One region of the Clostridium sp. AF34-13 genome, then DNA from elsewhere that is predicted to be linked to it. Evidence: predicted binding sites of a transcription regulator. Region 1 holds the regulator's gene; the other holds the start of a gene.
The links. Region 1 encodes NrdR, which represses ribonucleotide reductase genes. Its sites were predicted from a motif close to CACNANATNTNGTG; they were not measured.

Region 1 (3,441 bases):
TGGAGGATGAAGTTGACAAAAAACTGCTTAGAATGGCATTGTCAAAGTTAAACAAAAGGGAAAGAACGATTATTGAGTTAAGATTTGGGATAAATTCTGCTGATGGGGAAGAAAAAACGCAGAAAGAAGTGGCAGACATGATGGGGATTTCCCAGTCATATATTTCAAGACTTGAGAAAAAAATAATCAGACGCCTGAAAAAAGAAATAGTAAGAATGGAATAGAATCGTCTGATTTGGTAAATCCTACTTTGTATAAGCTTAATTTCAAAATATCCGGAGGTTATGATGGCTGTATATAAAGTAGAGATATGTGGTGTAAATACATCAAAATTACCATTGCTTACCGAAGAAGAGAAAAAGGAGCTTTTTGTTAAGATACGAAAGGGCGATAGAGAAGCCAGGGAAAAATTTATAAAGGGGAATCTGAGACTTGTTTTAAGTATAATCCAGAGGTTTGGTGCCGCCGGAGAAAACAGTGATGACTTGTTTCAGATAGGCTGTGTAGGTCTTATGAAAGCTATTGACCACTTTGATGTGACAATGAATGTAAAATTCAGTACCTATGCTGTTCCGATGATAATTGGGGAAATACGCAGGTATTTAAGGGACAATAACAGCATAAGGGTGAGCAGGTCGGTGAGAGATCTTGCGTATAAAGCCATATATGCAAAAGAAGCACTTATGAAGCAGAGCGAAAAAGAACCGGGGATAGAGCAGATAGCAAAAATGCTTGAAACAACGCCCGAAGATGTGGCATTTGCACTGGATGCCATACAGAGTCCCGTGTCACTTTATGAACCCGTGTTTGCCGAGGGCGGAGATACACTATATATCATGGATCAGATAAGTGATAAAAAGAATCTTGAGGAGGACTGGGTGGAGAAAATGTCGATAAAAGCAGCGATAGATCACCTGTCTGAAAGAGAGAACCGTATAATTAAGATGAGATATTATGAGGGGAAGACACAGATGGAAGTTGCAAATGAAATATGTATTTCACAGGCACAGGTCAGTCGTCTCGAAAAAAGAGCACTTAAGGTTATGAAACAATATCTTTGATTATTATGGGGGCTTTATGCGAATTTGTGAGCTTAGGGAGAAGGAAGTAGTAAATGTGTGTGACGGGGAGCGTCTTGGGAATATCTGCGATGTGGATTTTGAGGAGCGTACAGGCAGAATCTGCTCGCTGATAATACCGGGACCATGTAAGGTGTTTGGCATTATAGGGCGTGACAGTGAATATATAATTCCATATGAGTGTGTAAAGAGGATTGGTGCGGATGTTGTATTGGTTGAGGTCGAAGCATCAAAATGTCTTCACAAATGTGAATGGTAACAATTTATATAATGGACAATTTAGATTTCTTCTATTATAATATATTGAGCATGGGCAAAAGCCACAGGTCGATATATATTTGGCCGGGGAGCATGATATTAAAAACAGACTAAAAATATTTTGAATATAATATATATTTGATGGAGGAAACAGCGATGAAGTGTCCATTTTGCGGAGAAGCAGATACAAAAGTTATAGATTCCAGGCCGGCAGATGAAAATACATCTATAAGGAGAAGGAGACAGTGTGATAAGTGCAATAAAAGATTTACTACATATGAAAAGGTAGAGTCGATACCTCTTGTTGTCATAAAAAAAGACCAGACAAGAGAGCCTTATGACCGTGCAAAGATAGAAAGAGGAGTGTTCAGGTCATGTCACAAGCTGCCTATATCGGTTGACGATATGAATCTGTTAGTGGATAAGGTGGAGACGGAGATATTCAACAAAGAGATAAATGAAGTACCAAGCAGCCTTATAGGAGAACTTGTAATGGAGGGGCTTGAAAAACTCAATGCGGTTGCATATGTCAGGTTTGCATCCATATACAGAGAATTTAAAGATGTAGATACATTTATGGAAGAGCTGAAAAAAATTCTTGATAAATAAAATTACAGCTTGTAAATATCAGAGTGTTCTGATAATATAACATTATGATTTACGGGTAGATTTGCTGTGCATGGAGGTAGACTATGTATAGTGAATCATTTAGTGCCGCCATATTTGGAATAGACGGCTGTGTAGTACATATTGAGACAGATATATCAGAAGGACTTCCGGGTCTTGTTCTGGTAGGTTATCTGTCGTCAGAAGTAAAAGAAGCAAGAGAGAGGGTAAGGATTGCATTAAAAAACAGCGGATACAGATTTCCGCCTAAAAAAATAACGATAAATCTCTCTCCTGCTGATGTGAGAAAAGACGGGACATCATTTGACCTGTCTATTGCTGTTGCAATATTGGCGGCATTTGGTTATATAGACAAAGAAATCTTAAAACAAATTCTATTTATCGGTGAGTTAGGTCTTGATGGAAATATCAAATCAGTTAATGGCGTACTTCCCAGAGTTTATACAGCATATGAAAACGGATTTAAGTATTGTATCGTGCCTTTTGACAATGTTTGTGAGGCAGGTATCATAGATGATGTAGGAATCATAGGTGTAAAAAATATTAAAGAGATGGTTGAGATATTGAATTCGGAGGATATTGCCGGGTACATATCCGACACAAAACACAAGATGCCGTTTAAAGTAGAAGACGATGAACATGACTTATCTGACATAAGGGGTCAGGAGGGGGCAAAAAGAGCGGTAGAGGTTGCTGTTTCAGGTATGCACAATATTGCACTCATTGGCGCTCCGGGCACGGGAAAGACAATGCTTGCACAGTGCATACCTGGTATTATGCCAAAACTTACATTTTCAGAGAGAATGGAAATATCAAAAGTATATAGCGTTGCCGGTCTTTTAAACAAGGAAAATCCGGTTGTGCAAAAAAGACCATTCAGGTCTCCGCATCACACTGTTACTCAGACGGCACTTGCAGGAGGCGGCAGGTATCCAAAGCCGGGGGAGGTGAGCCTTGCGTCGGGAGGTGTGCTTTTTCTTGATGAGCTGCCGGAGTTTCAAAGACAGGTGCTTGAGGTGATGAGACAGCCTTTAGAGGATGGGTATGTAAATGTTTCAAGATTGGAGGGAAGCTACCGCTATCCTGCAAAGTTTCAGCTTACGGCTGCGTTAAATCCATGTAAGTGCGGATATTACCCCGACAGGAAAAAATGCACTTGTTCGCAGGGACAGATAAAAAATTATCTCGGCAGGATAAGTAAACCATTGCTTGACAGGATAGATATTTTTACTGAAACGATAATATTAAAATATGGAGAAATAAGCAACAGTGACAAAGGTGAGAATTCATATGATGTCAGAAAGAGGATAGAAAAAGTTCACCATATTCAAAAAGAACGCTATAAAAATGACGGGATATTGTTTAATTCAGAACTAAGTGCAGGCATGATAAAAAGATATTGTGTCATGGATAATGAGGCAAAGGAATATCTTGAAAATATATTTGAGAACATGGAGTTTAGTGCGAGGGCATATCA
Region 2 (3,441 bases), on a different contig from region 1:
TTCAAGATTATTTCTGAGATTTGGTATCTCAACATATGAGATAGCACCGCCTGATGAGATTTTCTGGAACTGGCTCTCAAATCTAAACTTCTCAAATGCATCTATCTTTTCACGCACATCCACATGATATGAATTTGTGTAATATCCCTTATCCGTCACATCTTTTATAACACCGAACTTCTTTTTGTCTATCTCTGCAAATCTGTAGCAAAGACTCTCTGCAGGTGTTCCGTAAAGACCAAATCCTATACCTGTTTCAAGTTTCCATGTATCACACGCAAGTCTCAATCTTTTCATGAGTCTGAGTGCAAAGTTTGTTCCCTTTGGATTTGTATGGCTTACTCCGGTCATAAGCTTTGTTGTTTCATACACACCTATATATCCGAGTGATATAGTTGAATACCCGTCATGTAAAAGTTTGTCTATAGGCTCATCCTTTCCAAGTCTTGCTATTGCCCCATACTGCCAGTGGATAGGACTTACGCTTGATAATGTTCCCTCAAGTGCATGATGTCTTGCCATAAGTGCATCAAAACATAAGGCAAGTCTTTCTTCAAGCAATGTCCAGAATTTTTCCTCATCGCCCTGGGCTATTATTGCTATCTGCGGGAGATTTATGCTGACAACTCCCTGATTAAATCGTCCCTCAAACTTATATTCTCCGTTTTCATCTTTCCACGGTGTGAGAAAACTTCTGCATCCCATACATGAAAATACATTACCTTCATAATTTTCACGCATTTTCTTAGCTGAAATATAATCAGGATACATTCTCTTTGCCGAACATTTAACTGCAAGTCTTGTAAGATAATCGTACTTACCTCCTTTAAGGCAATTATGTTCGTCAAGTACATATATAAGTTTAGGAAATGCCGGTGTAACATACACACCCTTTTCATTTTTGATACCCTCTATTCTCTGATTAAGTATTTCTTCTATTATCATGGCATTTTCCTCTATGTAAGGATCATCCTTATCAAGATTAAGGAAAAGTGTCACAAAAGGTGACTGTCCGTTTGTAGTCATCAGTGTATTTATCTGGTACTGGATAGTCTGCACACCCGACTTTAATTCATCCATAAGCCTGTCATTTACAAACTCCTCAAGTACATCCTCTGTAATAGTATCTCCATATTTTTGTCTATAATGAGCTTCATACTTATCATGACTCTTTCTGAGATATTTTCCGAGGTGTCTTATATCAACTGACTGCCCGCCGTACTGACTGCTTGCAACCGCCGAGATTATCTGTGTCATGACCGTACACGCAACCTGAAAACTCTTTGGTGTTTCAATAAGTTTGCCGTTCATAACCGTACCATTTTCAAGCATATCGCCTATATTTATAAGGCAGCAGTTAAATATGCTCTGAAGAAAATAATCCATATCATGAAAATGAAGTATTCCTTCTTCATGTGCTTTTACTATCTTCTCTGGAAGAAGTACTCTCTTTGTAAGATCTTTCGACACCTCACCGGCTATAAGATCTCTCTGTGTCGATGCTATATATGCATTTTTATTTGAGTTTTCTTCCATTACATCCTTGTTGCTGTTTTTTATAAGGCTCATGATGGAATCATCAGTAGTGTTTGCCCTGCGGACCATCTCTCTTGTATATCTATAGATTATATACTTCTTTGCAAGTTCAAATTTTCCCTCACTCATGAGCTTTTGCTCTATCATATCCTGAATATCCTCAACCATCATGTTGTCAACATGCTTGTTCTCTATTCCGGCAACAATAGAGTCTATTTTCTCCTCATTTACCTGCTCGTTTTTATCAACTTCCGCATTGGCTTTCTGGATCGCAACAATTATCTTATTGCGGTCATAATCAACGACTCTGCCATCCCTCTTGATTACCTTCATCATCATATTTCCTCCAATCTATGCAGTCATGTATAGTCAAATAACTACATGACTCTATGTTCTTTTCCTGACCTGCATTTATATATGTATTCCACATATACAACATGACTCTCTCAAAGAACGCAAGACTTATTATAGCACCTGGGCGAAAAAATGTCCACAATATATTGTGTTTATTTTGCAATAAATCACAAAATATTGTGGACACCCTTTATTTACTATATCTTACTGCTGTAGTATGCCAATGCGGTCAGATTGATTTATGCCCCGGTGTGGTATCAGCAATACGCTGTGTGTCTTTTGACAATCCCATTATTCCTCTTATCTCATCAACAGGAATTTTGGTATATTCTGACAATTCCTCTTTTGTCGGAACCCTTCCCATCTCCTCAGTCATATACTTTGCCGCTTCATTGAGCAGATTTGTGCGTGCGAGAACTGCTGATTCCCAATCTTTATCCGAAGTCACTGTGTCTAACAAAGATTCTATCGCATTTGTAACTTCCATATATATAGCACCATCTATACTGTCAAAATTTGGAACATTATTATCAACAAAATTCTTTTTATTTTCTTCTATCACGGATATTGCTTCAAGTAATCCTACATTTCCCTCAGCAATAAGTTCATCCATCCCTGTTATCCCTTTTTTGACATTCTCCCTGTCTGCATAATTGCGTGCGATTTTTACTACCTGTGCAAGCCTGTTCTCTACAAATCTATTCCTGGCATTTTTATCACCATCCATAAATTTCTGAATCAGATTTCTCTCTTCAGCGTCATCATAATAGTCAAGTTTTCCTATTTCATCCATATAAAGTTTATTGTTATATTCTGCTCTTTTTTTTGACAACTCCTTTGGAGAAGTATTGTTTTCTTTTTTATCATTATGCTTTTCAGATTCGGTTTCCTCATCCGAAAGCTCTTTATCTTCATTTTTATCACTTTCATTACTTTGCAAGTCAACTGCTTTTGGCACAAATCTGTATCCCTCAACCTCTATTCCTGCAAGGGAAAGATAGTAATAAACCTGTTCCATTTTATCATCAGACAGTTCTAAATCACTTAAATATTTTTTCACTTCATCTTTTGCAAGCTTATTATCCTGCGAAGCTGCAATACTTTTGACTGCCTCTAATTCTTCTAAAAATTTTCCCTGTTCTGACATATATCTCTCCTACTTTCATACATAATAAATTTTGCAATAAACATCTTTCATGGATGCAGCTTTCTTATTTTAATACTATACTCATTATTATGCAAGAAAAATGGACTGCCATATGAATATATAATCCTACTGACAATCCATTTCCAAAATACACTTTGTAATATTATCATTACAAAAGCTTAAGTACCTATAATCTTAATTCATAAAATCTTCTTAAAAATCACTCTTAATTATTTCTTAAATGTGAGCTTGAAGCTTACTTTAAGACTCTTCTTAAATTTTAATTTATTAGGATCTACAGGATAATTTGCCTTTTTAGCACCTGTGCCACCTTTACCATATACATTGAAGATCTCAAGACGGAACTTATTGTTCTTCTGGTCTTTCTCAAGATATCCCTGTTT

Region 2: a site for NrdR is predicted at 2,028-2,041, ahead of nrdD (anaerobic ribonucleoside-triphosphate reductase). Genes of this name have one in related genera too.

Annotation. Positions count from the first base shown of each region.
Region 1 covers NZ_QUEB01000002.1:193,128-196,568, reverse strand. The annotation lists gene sigE (RNA polymerase sporulation sigma factor SigE) at 1-224, shown strand, start outside; gene sigG (RNA polymerase sporulation sigma factor SigG) at 288-1,061, shown strand; gene DWZ63_RS02760 (YlmC/YmxH family sporulation protein) at 1,078-1,338, shown strand; gene nrdR (transcriptional regulator NrdR) at 1,494-1,946, shown strand; gene DWZ63_RS02750 (YifB family Mg chelatase-like AAA ATPase) at 2,030-3,441, shown strand, end outside.
Region 2 covers NZ_QUEB01000001.1:229,320-232,760, reverse strand. The annotation lists gene nrdD (anaerobic ribonucleoside-triphosphate reductase) at 1-1,869, opposite strand, end outside; gene DWZ63_RS00895 (sigma-70 domain-containing protein) at 2,120-3,037, opposite strand; gene DWZ63_RS00890 (hypothetical protein) at 3,268-3,441, opposite strand, start outside.